DNA from 2 places in the Oceanobacillus caeni genome. Region 2 is predicted to be linked to the other one. Evidence: riboswitches for the same ligand, from Rfam matches in the RefSeq annotation. Region 2 holds a riboswitch; the other holds the start of a gene.
The links. A riboswitch is a leader RNA that binds a small molecule or an ion and turns the genes downstream of it on or off. The one in region 2 is predicted to bind preQ1.
Positions count from the first base shown of each region.

Region 1: linked by a shared signal. The riboswitch ahead of queF (preQ(1) synthase) and the one ahead of ACFQ18_RS15590 (QueT transporter family protein) in region 2 are both predicted to bind preQ1.

Region 1 is NZ_JBHTKV010000021.1:6,667-16,857, forward strand. Features, by position in the region: gene ACFQ18_RS13720 (NADP-dependent oxidoreductase) at 144-1,094, shown strand; gene ACFQ18_RS13725 (ABC transporter permease) at 1,166-3,061, opposite strand; gene ACFQ18_RS13730 (ABC transporter ATP-binding protein) at 3,036-3,800, opposite strand; gene ACFQ18_RS13735 (sensor histidine kinase) at 3,891-4,886, opposite strand; gene ACFQ18_RS13740 (response regulator transcription factor) at 4,883-5,587, opposite strand; gene ACFQ18_RS13745 (FAD-binding oxidoreductase) at 5,908-7,278, opposite strand; PreQ1 riboswitch class I at 7,523-7,569, shown strand; gene queF (preQ(1) synthase) at 7,675-8,175, shown strand; PreQ1 riboswitch class I at 8,177-8,219, shown strand; gene queC (7-cyano-7-deazaguanine synthase QueC) at 8,265-8,924, shown strand; gene ACFQ18_RS13760 (VUT family protein) at 8,929-9,468, shown strand; gene ACFQ18_RS13765 (hypothetical protein) at 10,054-10,191, shown strand, end outside.
Region 2 is NZ_JBHTKV010000030.1:1,135-11,325, forward strand. Features, by position in the region: gene ACFQ18_RS15570 (ABC transporter ATP-binding protein) at 1-112, shown strand, start outside; gene ACFQ18_RS15575 (ABC transporter permease) at 109-870, shown strand; gene ACFQ18_RS15580 (MarR family winged helix-turn-helix transcriptional regulator) at 1,008-1,442, shown strand; gene ACFQ18_RS15585 (calcium/sodium antiporter) at 1,554-2,507, opposite strand; PreQ1 riboswitch class I at 2,658-2,702, shown strand; gene ACFQ18_RS15590 (QueT transporter family protein) at 2,709-3,194, shown strand; gene ACFQ18_RS15595 (DUF3891 family protein) at 3,338-4,105, shown strand; gene ACFQ18_RS15600 (mechanosensitive ion channel family protein) at 4,136-5,230, opposite strand; gene yfkAB (radical SAM/CxCxxxxC motif protein YfkAB) at 5,341-6,471, opposite strand; gene ACFQ18_RS15610 (catalase) at 6,609-8,231, shown strand; gene ACFQ18_RS15615 (trans-sulfuration enzyme family protein) at 8,282-9,460, opposite strand; gene ACFQ18_RS15620 (ornithine--oxo-acid transaminase) at 9,651-10,191, opposite strand, start outside.

The DNA.
Region 1 (10,191 bases), on a different contig from region 2:
CCTTTTTCATAGTGGAAACACTTAGTGCAAAATAAAAGCAATTAAGCAATTAGCATACTATAATAGTATATAGGAAATAATAACTTTCTATTAGAAATTAAAACTGAGTAGAAGTATGTTCAGTGAAATAAAGGGTGATAAACGTGAAAGCAATTGTTATTGACCAGTATGGTGGGAAAGAACAATTAAAGGAAAGAGAAATAGAAAAGCCACAACCTGGAGATAATCAGGTTGTTGTTAAATTACATGCTACATCGATTAATCCAATCGACTGGAAACTTCGAGAAGGGTATTTAAAATCTAGTCTTCCTTTTGACTTTCCCATTATCTTAGGTTGGGATGCCGCAGGAGTGGTAGATGAAGTAGGGAAAAATATTACGGAATTCAAAATAGGTGATAGAGTATTTGCTCGACCTGAAACAACAAATAGAGGAACCTATGCTGAATACACCGTTGTCGATTCACATCTGCTTGCTAGGATTCCCGATAATGTAAGTTTTGAAGAAGCAGCCTGCGTACCACTTGCAGGATTAACTGCATGGCAATGTTTATTCGACTTTGGTCAAGTAAAAAGTGGAGATAAAGTGCTTATTCATGCTGGTGCGGGCGGTGTAGGTTCATTTGCTATTCAATTTGCCAAAAATGTTGGTGCCTATGTTGTGACAACAGCAGGTACATATAATGTTGAATTTTTAAAATCCCTTGGTGCCGATGAAGTAATTGATTACAAAAAAGAAGATTTTGAAACGGTCTTAAGGGACTTTGATTTTGTTCTAGATTCCCTTGGCGGAGAGAATCAAGTGAAAAGTTTTACCGTCCTAAAAAACGGCGGAAAGTTAGCATCCATTGTTTCTGAACCTAATAAGGAAAAGGCAAATCAGAAAAACATTAAATCTGGTCTAGTTTGGCTCAATCCTAATGGAAAACAATTAGCAGAGATTGCTGAACTCTTAAAGCAAGGAAAAGTTAAAGTGATCATAGGACACAAGTTTCCTTTTTCTGAAAAAGGGTTAACTGAAGCACATGCACTAAGTGAAACTCACCATGCTAAAGGAAAAATTGTTATTCAAATTGAAAATGGAGACGAAAATTAAATTAAAGCACCTACAAGCATTGTTATATCAACGTTTGTAGGTGCTTTTTAATTTTCTTGCTTTCACTTTACTTAGAAGATCGCCTTATTCACTTGTTTTACATAGAAGAATCGTACAATTAAGAAATAAAGAATTTGAATAAAAGCAAAACTTCCTAATACGATAGATGCTTCTATCGTTAAATTGTAGTCAAATAAATGAGATAAAGCCGTAAGTGCAACGGCACCGTGAACTAATGCAACAACAATTGGCGAGAAAAATAACAGGGCAATCTGTTTATTCACTACTTTTTTCAACTCTGACTGTGTCAATCCAATTTTTGCAATAGAACGGAACTTCCGCTTTTCTTCATCTATATCTGTAAATAATCGGAAATAAAGAAAGCTTCCTGCAGAGACGAAGAACACAATACCAATAAACAAACCAATGAATAATATCGGTCCATACGCTTTATTAATTTCATAAATCGTGTAATCAGTGGAAAATGCTTTATGAGACAGTTGTTCATCAAATCTTCTTCCCATTTCAACTACTTGATCTGTAGTCATATCCTTCGTTTTCCATACAATACTTAGATTACTATTTACCGGTGTGCCAAGTTGATCATAGACTTTGTCATTTACAACATAATACCCATTTAATTCTGACAATACTTCAGATTTTACGACGGTGCTCGGTTGTATTTCTTTTCCATTATTTAATTCAACCTTAGACTCCTTCAACGCTTCACTTGCTTTAGGACCTTGAGTAAGTAGTGCACCACTCTGTTCCACCACAATTGCTTCCTTTTCGTTTGGATCAAGCGGCTTATCCCCTATTAATGCCGCAAAACGGTTATAATCAGAAGCTTTCGCAATCAATACACCATCATCTCGTGCTGGAGTCTTAAAATAGTTCAACTCTACTTTTTCCATCTTCGCAACAATATTTTCTTCCTTTAGGATCGTATTGACGGTACTAATATCTTTCTCGATAACTTCTTTACTATCATCCGCCCATGGCGAATAGGTAATGTTATACGGATTAACGTCTTTTATTCCTTTGGTAAGGTAGGACTGAAACCCATATAATGAGCCAATTGCACTAAAAGCAACTGTTGATATAATGGCTACCATAAAAAACGTTCTTGCGTTATCCTTCATTCGAAAAGATAAATCTGAGAACAGTAGCATATTTGTTTTCCGCCAAAAGAAAGATTTATTGTGTTTCAATCGACGTATCATATACACACTCAATTGTGTAAATAACAAGTATGTGCCAAGTGTAACAACGATAATAACCGGAACCATTGCAAAAACTACCGAAACACCCTTAACAGTCAGAGCTGTGCCATAACCAACAATAAGTAGTAATGCTGCTATAATGGATAGGATAACAGAAGCTTTCGGTTCTTTTTTAGGCTGTTTATCCCCTTTAATTAAATCGATAAGTTTGTTCGTACGAAGTATAAACGAAACAAAAAGGGATATACAAAAAAATAGAAAAATAAAGCTAATAAACGTCACAACCATGGCAAGTGTAGGAAAATAAAAATTTAGTGACTCACTAATGATTAATACATTTTCGGCAATTAATAAAACAGCTTTTGCAAATACTAAGCCCATCAGGATTCCGCCGATAGTGGCCATTAATCCAATTAAGATATTTTCTAGAAATACCATGAGACGAATTTGCTTATCAGAAGCCCCAAGCATCATTAATAAGCCAAATTCTTTCTTTCTTGATTGCAAGAAAGAACTCATCGAATATAAAACAAAAAAGAAGGAAAATACATAGATAATTCCACCAGCAACAGCCATACCGAATAAAGCATTGTGATTGATGGAACCACTTGAAAACGCCGGGTGGAATGCAAAAATGGCAAATGTGAAAAATACCATCACCGTAAACATGCTACTAAGAAAGTAAGCAATGTACAATCGTTTGTTTCGTAGTACGTTATTAAACGCGAACTGACGAAAAGTCATTGCCATCGCCTCCCATCAACGAGAGCATGTCGATTATCTTTTGGAAGAATGCCTGTCTACTCTCTCCTTGATGAATTTCGGAATGGAGCTTACCATCACGAATAAAAATAACGCGGTCGGAATAACTTGCCGCTTGTGGGTCATGTGTTACCATTAATAAGCTCGTTTTTTCCTTTTTATTGATGGATACAAGCATCTTCATGACATCCTTCGACGCTTTCGAATCTAAGTTACCGGTTGGCTCATCGGCTAACAGTAACCTAGGTTCATGAATCATCGCCCTCGCAACTGCTACCCGTTGTGCTTGACCTCCGGATATTTCGTATGTGCGTTTGTTCATAATGGATGCAATCCCAAGGTATTCAGCAATTTTATGTGCTTTTTCCTTCATTTCCTTCACACGGGTTCCCTCTAATGTAAGGGGTAAAACAATATTTTCTTCGACAGTCAATGTATGGAGTAAATTAAAATCCTGAAAGACAAATCCTAGTTCATTTCTACGGAATTTGGCTAAATCATTTTTCTTTAGCTTATGTGGATTAGTTCCTTCGATTTTAACTTCCCCCGTTGATGGTGCATCGTTTGTGGAAATAATATTTAGTAATGTCGTTTTCCCACTACCGGACGGACCCATAATGGCGACAAATTCACCTTTTTCAATTTCTAAATTGATATCTGTAAGGGCACGATAAGCTACCTTGCCTTCATAAACCTTACTTACATTTGTTAGTTCAAGCATAATCATTCTCCTCTTCTGAAAGCTTCTATATGAAGTATAGCCTAGAAGGTTCACGATAAACTATCGATTATGCTTTCATGAATCTTACATCTATGTAAGGTTTTGTGTATTCGAAAAAACAATCCGAACAGTCGTTCCTTCACCAACTTTGGATTCCAATTCAATAGCGTGCTCTAACCTCCTTGCAACTTCCTTTACCAAATAAAGCCCCATCCCTGTTGATTCCCGATTTTTTCTACCATTTTCCCCAGTATAAAATTTATGGAACACACGCTTCTGATCCACAACCGGGATACCTATGCCAAAATCTTTTACTTCCAGTACTGCTTCCCCCGAACGTTCATAAAGAGATAGGACGATTCGATTTGTTTTTCCAGTAGAATATTTAACAGCATTATGTACTAGTTGCGTCAATAGAAAGAAAAGCCACTTCTCATCAGTTGCCACTGTTATTCCAAGCTTATCTTCCTTCAATTGTGGGTACACTTCATTACGAATGTAAAAGCGTTTGTTTTCTTGATTCACTTCATGTATTAATTTGGATAGGAGGACTGGCTTAATATGAAAGTCTTCCGCAATCGTACGAAGTCTTGCCATATAAAGCACAGTATTCAATCCATTTCGCATTCGCTCCGTTTCCTCCCGAATGCTAGACGATTCTGGCTCATCTAGTGTTTGTGCGGTTAGTTCAATCACAGAAAGGGGTGTCTTCATTTGATGTACCCAACGATCCATAAATAACAAATGCTCATCCTGTCTGTCTTCTGCTTTTTGAAGTGCTTCTTGATATAAACGATACTGAGCGCGAAGTAACTGATCAAGCGCTTCTGATATTGGGGCTTGTTCGGTGGTCTCGAGAGATTCATCCAGTGAATCTATTGAATTCTGTAACCTTTGATAGAATTTTTTTCTACTAATGTATCGATAGATAAAAACTGCTGTTAAGAATACTAAGGATAAAAAAACAGCATAAATACTTACACTTAGCCCTCTGTAACCATCTAACCAAAATAGTATAGGTATTATGAAAACTTGGATAACCAGTATCACAATGAGTAAAAAATGCTCACGAAGAAATAATCTCATGCCTTCTCCTCTTCCCATGTAATACGTAGACGGTATCCTGCTCCTCTAACGGTTTCTACAGCATCGTTCATTCCTAATTCTTGAAACTTTTTCCGAACTCGGGCAATATTAACATTCAGCGTATTTTCATCGACATATGTTTGATCATCCCAAAGTTTCGCCAATAAATCTTGACGACCAGCAACTCGGGGATATCGTTCCAACAGACTTTCAATAATATCGGTTTCGTTCTTTGTTAATGTTGTGACTTCATTTTTAAATTGTAGTTTAAGTCGTTCAGGATATAAGGTTAAGTCTCCTTGAATAAGTACTCTCTCTTTATAGTTTGCCGCATATTCTCCATATGCACGTCGCATTTGACTTCGTATTTTTGCCATGACAATATCAGGATGAAAAGGCTTCGTAATAAAATCGTCCCCACCATTTTCTATTGCCATTACTTGGTCCATCTCCCCTGTACGTGCGGAAATGAAAATTACGGGGCAAATAGACTCTTTACGAATTTGCCTGCACCAATAATATCCGTCAAAACTAGGTAAATTAATATCTAGTAAAAGAAGATTAGGCTGAGCATCACGGAAAGTAGCCATTATATTTTCAAAATCTTTAGCGATGATCACTTCATATCCGTACTTTTCTATGTGCTTGCAAAGGTATTCTGCAATTTTTAAATCATCTTCAACAATCATGATTTTTTCCATGTTTGAATTTCTCCTAGTTCCATTAAATAAGTTAAGTTTAATTTAACATAACCGTTTCACCTAATGCCATTTTTTATTGCAGGGAACCAAGCAACTTTTGATAGCAGGCAGTTGATCTCCCGCCTACCTTTTTTGTTTCCTCAAAAGTTTGGAGTGGGAGTCTTACTGCCGTTTAGGTGGGATAAAATAGTCCACACCTATAATAGATGTGGACTAAAATGTATGTGTATTTGTAACAAGTGATTTTTTATTATGAATGAAACTTCAGCTACCGTATAGTAAGTATCCTATTAGACAAACTCAATTTATCTTGTTGCCCCCTATTCTATATCTATAATTTTATTAGGATTTAAAATGTTATTTGGATCTAGTACCTTTTTAATTTGTTTCATTACTCCGAGTGCTGTTCCATGCTCCAGCTGCTGGTATTGTTTTTTTCCAACGCCTACACCATGCTCTCCAGTACATGTTCCACCACGCTGTAGTGCATAAAGCACAATCTTTTCATTAAATTCTTTCGCTTTTTGTACTTCTTCCGTATTTGCCATATCAATCATAATCAATGAATGAAAGTTGCCATCCCCGACGTGACCTACGAGTCCACCCGGAATTCCTAATTTATCTAACTCCTTCCTGGCAAAAGTTACCGCATTTGCTAACTCGGATATGGGAACGGCAACATCCGTAAGCATCATCTTCTTGCCAACATAATCATGGACATAGGCATAGGCTAGATTATGGCGGGCATGCCATAAATGATTACGTGCTGCAGTATCGGTTTCAAAAATAAATTCCTGACACTTATTATCCTTCATGATTTCCTTAGTGAAATCAACATCCGCTTGTAAACCGGCTTCATTACCATGGAATTCCAAGAAAAGGGTTGGTTCTACTGGATAATCTGTTTCACTAAATTTATTAATTTGAATCATTGAAGCCTCATCCACAAATTCCACTCGTGCAATCGGTACCCCTGCATGGATAATCGAAGTAACAGCATCAATTGCATGAGTGAAACTTGGGAATGTTGCACGAGCAGCAACCATATGTTCTGGAATGCCATATACTTGTAATGTTATCTCCGTGAAACAGCCAAGCGTTCCCTCTGAACCAACAAATAATCCATTTAAATGATAACCCGATGCAGATTTAGCTGCTAAACTCCCTGTATGTATCACACTTCCATCGGCAAGAACCACTTCGATATCACGCACCTGATCGCGCATCACCCCATACTTTACTGTCGTAGTTCCACTAGCATTCGTAGCCGCCATTCCTCCGATAGTTGCATTTGCACCTGGATCGACCGAGAAGAATAACCCATACTTTTTGAGTTCTTTATTCAATTGTTCTCTAGTCACACCAGGCTGAACCGTGACAAGTAAGTCACTTTCCTTTATTTCAATAATTTTATTCATCAAAGAAAAATCAATGGAGATGCCATGTTGATATGGAATAACATGTCCTTCTAAACTGGTCCCAACTCCAAATGGTGTTATTGGAATCTTAAACTCTTGTGCAACCTCCATAATATGGCTTACATCCTTTGTCGATTTTGGATATACCACCACATCTGGAAGACTTGTTTGATGATATGTTTCATCCCTGCTATGTAATTCTCTTACCGTTTGATTCGTCGTAATTTGCTCGTCAGATAGTTTTCTTTTTAAAGCATTTAGTACGGTTTCCATTTTGCTGCCCCTCTCACCTTGTAAGTTTTACACCATTTTTCAATTTATTTAATTTATAATAATATTTATATAAATTGATATTATTCATATTATAATGTTTTTTCGACTAATTCAATAACCCCTGATGCGAATTTAAAGTGAGCTCCCCTTGGTTTCATCATGACCGAAAAAGCAACCGAACAAATAAACCATATTGACATAATCTCCCTTCTAAGGTTATGATAAGTAAGAATTGAACAACTGATCGGAAGAGGTTCATAGCTGAAACCCTCTATAAAAAACTATGGATACAATGACAATTCGCCATGTCCATAATTGGATGTGGCTTTTTTGTTAGAATCATAGTTTGCTATGACCTCTCCGTAGTGTTCGGAAACATTACAGGGAGGTTTTTTTATGTCTGGAAGAAGCGAGAAACAAGGTTTGAAGGATTTAACTCTACTTGGTAATAAGGAAACGAATTACGCAACGGACTATACACCTGAAGTATTAGAATCCGTAAATAACATCCATTCTAATCGGGATTATTTTGTAAAATTCAATTGTCCAGAGTTTACTAGTTTATGTCCGATTACAGGGCAACCTGATTTTGCGACGATGTATATTTCGTACATACCTGATCAAAAGATTGTAGAAAGTAAATCATTGAAATTATATTTATTTAGTTTCAGAAATCATGGAGATTTTCATGAGGATTGTGTGAATATCATTATGAATGATCTAATTGAATTACTTGATCCACGTTATATTGAGGTTTGGGGTAAATTCACTCCTCGTGGCGGTATTTCTATTGACCCTTGGTGTAATTATGGAAAACCAGGGACAAAGTATGAGGAAATGGCTATGCATCGCTTGATGAATCATGATCTTAATCCGGAAAATATAGATAATCGTTAAATAGGTAGAGGTTCTAGCTACCCTCTATAAAAAACTAAGAAAACAACCCATCTTAGTGTTGTTTTTTCTTTTTGAAAAGGAGTTTTTACATGGAAAAGAATAAAGCCATTGTTGTTTTTAGCGGAGGGCAGGACAGTACGACCTGTTTATTCTGGGCAAAAGAACAATTTAAAGAGGTCGAAACAGTTACCTTTGATTATGGCCAACGACATCAATTAGAAATCGAATGCGCCAAAGAAATTGCAGAAGATCTCGGTGTCAAACACCATATTTTAGATATGTCGCTTCTACATCAATTAGCACCCAATGCTTTAACACGGGACGATATGGAGATAGCTGATGGTGATGGAACTAGGCTTCCAAACACTTTTGTACCAGGGAGAAATTTACTTTTTCTATCCTTCGCTGGTGTGTTAGCAAAGCAAGTTGGTGCAAGGCATCTTGTGACAGGAGTTAGTGAAACAGATTTTAGTGGCTATCCAGATTGCCGAGATAGTTTTATCAAATCATTAAATGTGACATTGAATCTAGCAATGGATGAGGGTTTTGTTATCCATACTCCCCTAATGTGGTTGGATAAAAGGGATGTTTGGAGGCTTTCTGATGAGTTAGGTGTAATGGATTTCATCCGGAAAAAAACCTTAACATGTTATAACGGAATAAAGGCTGATGGTTGTGGCGAGTGTCCAGCGTGTAAGCTCCGTAATCATGGTTTAGAGCAATACTTACTGGCCAAGGGAGAGAAATAATATGTTGCGCGTTTTTTTATATTTAATTTCCATTGTCACGGCAAACGTGATAACCGCGGCAATCATGCCCCTCGAGATTGGTATTTTCATCATTCCAATGGGAACATTTTTAATAGGTGCGACCTTTATATTTCGTGACTTGGTGCAAAACAAGTACGGAAGAAAAAAGACCTATTTATTTATCTTGACAGCATTAATCTTATCCGGTGCGGTGTCCTCTTTACTTGGCGATACCCTAATGATTGTCGCAGCCTCCGCACTTTCCTTTATTATTTCTGAAACAGCAGATACAGAGATTTATACTAGATTAAAACTACCAATCGCATGGCGTGTATTTTATAGCGGAATTGTTGGTGGATTACTAGATTCCGTTGTTTTCGTTATCGTTGGATTAAGTCCAATCGGTGCAGGATTTATCCCATGGGAAGCTGTGCCAGCAGCGATTTTAGGGCAGGTTATTGCAAAAACAGTTATCCAGTTAATTGGAGCTCTTGTTCTAAATCAAGTGTATGTGGTGAGAGCAAGACGTATTACGGTGGGATAAATTCAGGTGAAGTTTAAGTAGTATTTTTACAAATAATAAATGAGCTAGATATGCTCCCCTAAAGGTAGACAGATTAAAAAATCCGTTTATATCTTTGGAAGATGATGAGGAAGCATAGGAGTTTTAGCGCGTTGCTTTTATTAGGTCAGATAGCATACCAAATTCAAGGAGATTGGTATGCTTTTTTTATGGGGAGAATCTGTTTTTTTCTCAGCATTCGAAAAACAATTACTATCTCAATGAGTGCCCGAAATTCGGTTCAAACGTAGCAAACGGTCACTTATACGACAAAGAACCTAAAATAGAATGAATAAGTGGTTTTTATTTCTTTTTCTAAGGCTATTTTTTAGGGGTTTTTTCAGTGGTCTTATATCTTTGAAGAGTTCTTTATGGCCAATATATATTTACTTATGATAGCTACGTTACCATAAAAATCATAAATATGATAAAATAGCATAATAAATAATAAAATTAAATTGAATATGAATAATACAAGTACTTAGCTGTATAAAATAATAATTATATATGATGCTAAGATTTTTTATTTTTGCATATAGTAGTGACCCTTTAGAGGTGGTGAAGATGATGGGTAAGCATATAGCTGTAATGATTCTTTTACTTTTTCTCCCCTTTTCTCAGTTATTTTTGATACATGATCACAATCATGCTAATACAGATCAAAACAGTATTATGGAAAACAGCATTTCAGTTGAACATTTATCC
Region 2 (10,191 bases):
CTATTCTTGGGTTATGATGGCTGGTGAGGTCATTGAAACGGGTAAGAGTGAGTTTTTAAATGACCCGAAAGATGACAGAGTAAAACGTTTTATAAAGGGAGACTTAGAATGAGTTATTTAACATTAACATTAGCACTTATTTTTGTATTAATACCCATCATCCTATCTAAAACATTACATTTAGATTTAGAGAAGGATACAATTATTGCAACGGTTCGTTCCATTATCCAATTACTTGTTGTCGGATATGTATTGCAATTTGTCTTTGCATCGGAAGAATTTATTTTTATCGTCTTAATGATTGTTTTAATGATTGGTGCAGCGACACAAAATGCTAGAAAAAAGGGAGCATCCATAAGAGGGATTACCTGGAAGCTTATTATTACTTTCATTTTCATAGAAATACTGACCCAAGCTATCTTACTTGGATTTCAAATAACTCCTCCTACTGCGCAGTATATTATACCGATAAGTGGAATGGTCGTCGGAAATTCGATGGTTCTTGCCATTTTATTTCTAAATAGGTTCACTGCTGAAGTAGAAGCGCGACAAGATGAAACGGAGCTCATCTTATCTTTAGGAGGGACACCAAAACAAGCAATCCATACTCCCTTAGTTACTTCTATTAAAGCTAGTACGATTCCTACTATTGAAAGCCAAAAAACAATTGGCCTAGTCCAGTTACCTGGAATGATGAGCGGCCAAATCATCGCAGGGGCAGATCCAGTACAAGCTGTTCAATTCCAACTTCTTGTCCTATTCTTACTATTAACAACAGCAATAGTCACAAGCATCTTCCTAGGGTTCTTATCCTACCCAGCACTTTTCAATGATAAAATGCAAATGATGAAGATTAGAAATGAAAAATAAGTAGAGCGTGAATCTAATTTCGGATTCACGCTTTATTGCGTTTTATTGACAGATGACTTCCTATTTTGTATATTATAATTAATTAAAAATATATTAATTAAGTATAAATGGATAAATAATGTAGAAGGAGAATTTTTATGTCGGAGAATTTATCACTAAAATCCTTTGTTGTCTTGCTAAAGGCTAATAAGACGTTGGCGGAATTAATTAAAAAGGATATAAGCAGTCATGGAATGCGGACATCTGATTTTACTGTATTAGAAGCATTATACCATAAAGGCAAACAGACTATTAAACAAATTACACAATCCGTATTGATCAATACAGGTTCCATAACGTATGTTATCGATAAATTAGAAAAAAAAGGACTACTAGAAAGAACACCATGCAAAGATGACCGTCGTGTTGTTTATATTCAATTAACAGATCAAGGTGTACAACTAATGGAAGAGATTTTCCCGCTGCATCAACAAGTCATCGAAAACGTATTTGAAGGTGTTACGGATGAAGAAAAGAAAATAATAATCGATGTATTAAAGCGTGTTGGCAAGAAAAGTGAAGAACTAAAATAAAACACGATGATCCAAAAAGGTAGATACTTCAAAAACTTTTTTTCCCTGCATAGTACAGGGTGAAAAAATCAACATAGGAATTAGATACGCCGTGCTAGTGCACGGCATTTTTTAATTCCTTAATATAATATAAGCTAGGTAAACGACATAAAAAATAGCTAATATAAGACCTTCCCTCTTACCTATTCTAAAATTGGTTCTCGAAAAAACTAATAAAAGCAGAGTTAAGACCATCATCATCATAACATCTATAAATACTTTATTATCCACCGCAAGAGGAGTTATAGCAGAAGCGGCTCCTAACACAAATAATATATTAAAGATATTACTTCCAACAATATTACCTAGAGCAATTTCACTTTCTTTTTTCAGAGCGGCAGTAATAGAAGTAACCAATTCCGGTAAAGAGGTTCCAATCGCTACAATTGTCAATCCAACTAATGTTTCACTCATTCCCCATTGGTAAGCAATTTCCGTTGCATTGGAAACAACTAGGTCCCCTCCAAAAATAATGCCTATTAAACCTAATAAAGTTATGAATATATTCTTCCCCCATGTCACATCCTCGGGGATTGATTCATTCTTCATGTTCTCTCTACTCTTAAATGCAAGTTCGATAACATAGTACATAAAGATTGCAAGAAATAATAGGAAAACCAATCCATCACTACGAGTGATAAAATTAGCACTTAATCCCTCTAACACGACGTCACTCATAACAACTAATAATACAGTGCTGGCTAGTAACGTAAAAGGGATTTCCTTACGTATCGTTTCTGTTTCTACTTTCAAAGGATATATAAGTGCAGCAATACCAACAACAGCTGTTAGATTAAAAATATTACTACCAATAACATTACCTAGAGCTACATCAGCATTTCCTTCCAATGCTGCTATAATACTTACCGTTGCCTCTGGGGAACTTGTACCAATAGCGACGATCGTAAGCCCGATTAATATTGAAGGAATTTTAAGTAACCTTGCTATATTGGATGCACCATCTACAAAATAGTCTGCTCCCTTAATCAAAAGACCAAAACCTATTATTAACAATAAATATTCCAAATATTCTCACCCCATTTTTTTATCTTACTATAACTTTTCCTCCATTTCTATGTTAAATTCCCTTAAAATCTACCAACCAAATCCCTAAAGATTACTAATATTTCCATTGTGAATCATTATAAACTTTGCTATGATAGATTCTATTGTATAAAATCCGTGGTTCGAAAGCCTCCCACGTAAAAAAACTAAGGAGAGATGGAAATGAATATAAAAACGTTAACTGCAAATGGCGTTTTGGCTGCAATGTATATAGCTGTATCAGCACTTATACAACCATTTGGCTTTACGAATGTCCAATTTCGTGTACCTGAGATGTTTAATCATCTCGTCGTATTTAATAAAAAGTTCTTTTTCGGTATTATATTTGGTGTATTTTTAACCAATCTATTTTTCTCACCAATGCGACTGTATGATATTGTATTTGGTGTCGCGCATTCGGCAATATCTTTAGGACTTATTATTCTACTTTCTAAATACACGAAAAACACGCTACTTTTACTAGCAGCCAATGCAATCATTTTCAGTTTTAACATGTTCATTGTCGCATTAGAATTATACTTAGCATTGGGATTACCTTTCCTATTTTCTTGGGTAACTACAGCCATTGGAGAAATCGTTGTTTTGGCTATTGGTATTCCAATTATGTATACTTTAAATAAACAAGTACATTTTGATAAAATCATATAAAGAAGATTTCCGTCATTGGGAGTCTTACTACCCGTTTAGATAGGATAAAGGGATATACCATAATAAAAACTTCACGATTAACTTACTAATTCGTGAAGTTTTTTTATATACTTACATAATATTTATACAAGGAGGCGCTAGTTATGATTGTTAGAGAAGAAACAGATCATTTTATAATGATTGAGCAAGACAACCATGCCATTGTATCTGGTGAATTAATAAAGTATTGGAAAAAAGAACTATTATTAAGTAACACGCTTATGGATTCGGTTGTAACAGCAATCACACTTCATGACTATGGTTGGAAGTACTTTGATAAGCAACCAGTATGGAATGATCAGCTAAAAGCACCGTATGATTTTACGAGTTACCCCTTAGCTCCGAAGACCATCATTTATACACACGGAATAAATGAAGTTGAAAAAATAGATACGTATGCAGCCTTATTATGTAGTATGCATTATACAAACTTTATGACCCAAGAATCTTCTCCATACGCAGATTCCTTTGTGGCACAAGAACGAAAAAGACAACAGGAAATCATTCACTCGATGAAAGATTTTGATGTGAACTTATTTGACTTCCATTATGAATTACTAAAGTTTACAGATAGTCTCTCCCTGTTCTTTTGTATAAATAAACCCGGTGTTAAAAAGGAGGAATTCCATTTCTTTTATAAAAACGGAATTCCAGTACCCTTTATTGATAAAGGGAATAGCCAGATTATTTGGCCAGAATGGAAGGCGGACAATACGATTTATATGGATCCATTTCCATTTGAAACCGAGCTAACTATAAAAATTATGCAGAAGAAAGTGGCTAAGGATTTAATTACGAAACATGGCATAGTAAAAAGCTATGAAAACATACCATGCGAAATATTAGATTTGAAACTATTATCTAAAGAGTAAAGAAGGAGTCCCCATGAACTCCTTCTTTACTTAAGACTCTTGTCTAACTTGCAATAGATGCTCTGAATCATCAGACGAATCGTTCTCTATATATAGTTTTCTTGTAGGGTAAGCAAATTCCGCTCCTTCTTCTCTTACAATATCAAGAATTTGGTAATTTATTTCCTCTTTCACTTTTAAATACTCTCCCCAGACTGTTGTCTTCGTAAAGAAATACAAAAGAATGTCCAAACTACTTTCCTTATACTCATCAAACCTTACAAATATGGTTTCTTGATGAATATCTGGGTGATTTTTTAATAGATTTTCGATTCGTTGTATAATGGATTCCATTTTTTCTCTTGATGTTTCATAATCTAACGAAAGATTAAAAGTAATTCGGCGTTTATTCATTTTACTCCAGTTTGTGATTGACTCATTTGCTAATTGATTATTAGGAACGGAAACCAACGCATCTGCAAAGGTTCGTATTTTTGTACTACGGAAGGAAATATCTTCTACTGTTCCCTCTACACTCGGTGTCAAAATCCAATCCCCAATCGTAAAAGGCTTCTCAGAAATAATAACAATTCCACCAAGAAAATTAGCTAAAGCATCTTTAGCAGCTAAAGAGATTGCAAGTCCACCTAACCCAAGCCCAGCTATAAGTCCTTCAATACTATAACCAAATTGCTGAAGGATAATTGTAGCGGCAATCGCGACAATAATAAACTGTAATGTTCTAGATAATAATGGTATTAATATCTCATCTATGTTAATATCTGTTTTTTCATTAATTTTCCTAAATAAATTGGATGACGATGAGGATAAACTAACTAATCCCCAAGTGACAAGAACTATGAATGCCGCACTAATAAATTCATTTAAGAAACTTCCATGGATATACGGATAGTACGAAATAGCAAAATAAAAACCTAACAATGTAAAAAACCATTCCATAGGTTTTTGAAATGCAAGGAATATATTAGACAAAGCATTAATCTTCGTCTTTCTTACAATTCTCATGACGATTCTAAAAACATACTTCGTGAATAATTTCCTGAATAAAATAAATAACAGGAAGATACCTATAGCTATTCCTAATTCCATTAAATGACTATATGATATAAAGTGCTCCCAAGTCATATATGTTTATTACCTCCTAGGATTAATAGCAATATCATAACATATACCCCCGGATTCCGTCATAAGGAAAATAACCTATAGGATCTTCTTAGAAATTATTCTCACTTCTTCTATGATCGGCTTATCTTTGCTTCCCTTTTTGTAAAATCAACGTCTTTATAGTAGGCATTTTTAACTAAAATGTTAGGGCCCAAACATTTTACTGCGGGACAATGGCAATTTAAACTTTTTGCCGTTTTTGTTCCCATCCATCTTTTATAAGCTTCTGGTAAGGTTGTATTTTGTATATTACCTAAGGATGGTTCATCATCTCCAAAATCCGTAACAATGATCTCACCCGTAAAAATATTTACGTTCAACCTTGACCTTCCATCCGGATCATTGCGTAAAGAAACATTTTCTTCTTTATACAATCTTTCAAGTAGTGCTAAATCTTCTTGATTTGAACTACAAGCATAGAATGGTAATGTTCCAAACAACATCCACATATCTTTATTCCGATGATCTAATAAACGTTTAATCCCTGTTCGAATTTCATCTAAACTTAAGATTTCTAGATTACTAGCAAAATCAACTGGATACATCGGATGAATTTCATGACGACCACACCCCATCTCATTTACATGATCATGGATTTGTTCTAAGTAAGGAAAGGTTCGTTTATTTAGCATAGTTTCCGCTGCAACCAGAACCCCTTCATTAGCCAAACGTTTAGAGTTTTCCACCATTCGTTCGAAGTATTTTTTCCGATTATCCAATGAAGGCTTCCGTTCCATTAATGCAAATCCTGTTTCCGCAAATTCATCTTCCGTGCCCCAATTATGGGATATATGTAAAACATCTAAATACGGAATAATCTCTTCATAGCGATTGTATGGCAATGTTAAGTTAGAATTTATTTGTGTTTTCACACCTCTACTAGAAGCATAAGACAATAACGGCACCACATAGTTTCTAACCGATTTCTTATTCATCATCGGTTCCCCGCCCGTAATACTTAACGTACGAAGATGCGGTATTTCATCAAGTCTTTTTATTAGTAAATCAATTGGTAGTGCATCAGGATCACTTGGTCGTAGTGTATATCCTACTGCACAGTGTGCACAGCGCATATTACACATAACTGTTGTAGTGAATTCAATATTAGATAAAGTCATTTCACCAAATTCTTCTACATCCATATATGCTTCCCACGGATCATTAGCAGGTGATATATGCTGTTTCTTCTTCGTTGTTTCCATTTTATCTTCCCCTTTTCGTTAACTATTCCTCTATTGTAACACCATATGAATAACCTTCGAAAAATATAGGTTAATTTAGTGTTTTTAGGAAAATATAAAAACGTCAAATTCAATATTTACAGAAAAGAGGAATTAACTTGGAAAACGGACATTCATCTAATAACAAAACGAATATAGAGAATGATGACACGCTTACAACAAGACAAGGCCATCCTGTCACCAATAACCAAAACATTAGAACAGTAGGAAATAGAGGGCCTGCTACTTTAGAAAACTACGATTTTATAGAAAAAATCAGTCATTTCGATCGTGAAAAGGTTCCAGAACGAATTGTACACGCACGTGGTGCTGGTGCATATGGTTATTTTGAAACATATGGAACAGTCGGTGATGAACCCGTATCGAAATATACAAGAGCAAAGGTTTTCCAAGAAAAAGGAAAACAGACCCCCGTTTTCGTAAGATTTTCAACGGTAGTAAATGGTAAGGATTCTCCTGAAACCGTCCGCGACCCACGTGGCTTTGCAATTAAATTTTACACGGAAGATGGTAACTGGGATTTAGTAGGAAATAATTTAAAAATCTTCTTTATCCGTGATGCCATGAAATTCCCGGATATGATCCATGCTTTTCGACCAGATCCAGTAACGAACCTTCAAGATCCAGAACGCTTTTTTGACTTTTGTGCAAACTCACCGGAAAGCTTCCATATGGTTACGTTTGTATATTCTCCATGGGGAATTCCAGCAAACTATCGCATGATGCAAGGCTCCGGTGTTAATACGTATAAATGGGTTAATAAAGAAGGAAAAGCTGTATTAGTTAAATACCATTGGGAACCAAAACAGGGGATTAAAAACTTAACTGTAAAAGAGGCTGAAAAGATTCAAGGGAAAAATTTCAGTCACGCAACACAAGATTTATATGAAGCAATTGAACGAGGAGAGTATCCAGAATGGGAGCTTTTTGTTCAAATTATGGAGGACGGCCCACATCCTGAATTAGATTTCGATCCACTAGATGATACGAAACTTTGGCCAGAAGACCAATTCCCTTGGTTACCAGTTGGAAAAATGGTATTAAACAAAAACCCAGAAAACTTTCACACTGAGGTGGAACAAGCAGCTTTTGGTACCGGCGTCCTTGTTGATGGACTTGACTTTTCTGATGATAAGATGTTACAAGGAAGAACGTTCTCTTATTCCGATACACAGCGTTATCGAATAGGTGCAAACTACCTTCAATTACCAATAAATGCTGCGAAAAAGCGCGTCGCAACAAACCAGGAAGGTGGTCAACTAAGATATGAAGATGACAAGGCTCCTGGTCAAAACCCACATGTTAATTATGAACCGTCCATTTTAGGAGGTTTACAAGAGGCGAAACAATTAGGGAAAGAACATACACCGAAAGTAGAAGGAAATCTAGTCCGCGAATCGATTGACCGGAACGATAATACAAAACAAGCAGGTGAAACCTATCGCCGCTTCGAGCAATGGGAGAAAGATGAATTAATTAACAACCTTGTTAATGACCTATCTATCTGTGACAAACGTATTCAAGATAAAATGATCGCATTAGCGGAAGATGCCGATGAAGAATATGGACGTCGTTTAAGAGAAGGTATAGCTGAAAAGACAAAAGAAATGGCTAACCATACAATGGAAATAGGAGAAGAATTACGGCCACTTGGGGCAGAAGACGCTCATCAGGCAGTGAAGGATGCCGTTGAAAAGGGACGTGACGCGGAACCTTATTGATTTTTTTACAGCCGGTATTCGAGATTAAAAACGAATACCGGCTTGTCTATTTATACCTCCTGTAATGCTTGAAGGACATCTTTTTTCAAGTCTTCAATATGTTCCAAACCAACAGAGAATCGAACAAAATTGGCAGGGATACCTGCTGTTTTCATTTGCTCCTCATTTAATGCCCCTTCCCACATGGCAGCAGTATGCACAACTAATGATTCCACTCCACCTAAACTTACTGCATGTTGTGTAAGATTTAACGAAGAAACAAATTTTTGCGTTTCTTTATAGCCACCTTTAACGGAAAAGGCAATCACTGCTCCATAGCCATTCATTTGCGACTTAGCTAGTTCATGTTGTGGGTGACTTTCCAATCCAGGATAAAATACTTCCTCTACCATTTCCTGTCCCTCTAAAAACATAGCTAGCGCAAGCGCATTCTCATTAATACGCTCCATTCTTATCGGGAATGTACGTAAGCCTCTCAAAAGCAGCCAAGCATCCATCGGGGATAATACAGATCCAATTGCTGTATGGACATTCCAAATTTTCTCTGCAAGCTCATTACTTGTACAAACGACACCTGCGACAATATCATGATGCCCACCTAAATACTTTGTTGCACTATGTACAATGATATCCACACCATAATCATGAGGTCGTTGATTTAATGGAGAAGCAAATGTATTATCCGCCATCACTAAAATATCATGTTGCTTAGCCAGACTAGCTACCGCCTCTAAATCTGTCACAATTAGCGTTGGATTAGCCGGTGTTTCAATTATAATTAATTTTGTATTAGGGCGAATCGCCTTCTCAAATTCCTGAACATCGGTTTGTTCTACAACGGTAACCTCTATCCCGAATTTCGTTAGCATCTCATCCAATATTTTAGCTGTACCCATATAATGTCGCGTTTGAGCAACAACATGGTCACCCGCTTGAAGTAATGCTAAGAGTGTAGTTGAAATAGCTCCCATACCTGACCCTGTAACAAGCGCCGTTTCCGTTCCTTCTAAATCCGCCATAATTTCAATCACACGGTCATGAACTGGGTTACCATAACGCGTATAATACTTAGAATGTCTAGGAGTATTCGCCATTTCCGCAAACTCCGCTGCATCTTTTGCCATAAACGTTGCAGAATAATAAATGGCCGGTGAAGCCGTCCCTTCCTTTTCACTCCATTCTTTATCAGCATGTAACACTAATGTTTCATTTTTATCATATGTATTCATGTTAATCCCCTTTTCCGCTCACCTTTTCACAAATAATTGTTATAGGTTTAAAGATTCTGTTAATTGATTATACCATTTTCAACATATAAAGAACACTAGATACTTTCAATTAATTAAAGTTTTTCAGTATGGTTACTTGAATTACTATGAAATAAAAAAACAAAATATTGAAGGGAATTCCCTCCAATATTTACATAGATAGTACTTTTTTTATTTTATCTAATGCGAAGTCAAGCTCTTCCTTTTTTATAATAAGAGGTGGAGCTAAGCGGATAACAAATTCATGTGTTTCCTTACATAGCAATCCTTCTTCCTTTAAAGCTTCACAATATTTTCTTGCTGATTCTGTTAATTCAATACCAATAAAAAGTCCTTTTCCCCGAACTTCTCTGATAATAGGACTTTTTATTTGTTTCAATTTATCTTTAAAATAATCGCCTAGTTTTAAAGATTGATCTACCAAGTTTTCTTCTCTAATTACTTCAAGAGCGGCTATTGACACGGCGCAAGCTAAAGGATTTCCCCCAAATGTCGAACCATGTGAACCTGGGTTAAATACTCCCAAAATATCTTTATTTGCTGCGACACAAGAAATCGGAAAAACACCACCACCTAATGCCTTGCCTAATATATACATATCAGGTTGGACATTTTCCCAATCACAAGCAAACCATTTACCAGTTCTTCCAAGTCCAGCCTGGATTTCATCTGCAATAAATAGTACATTTCTT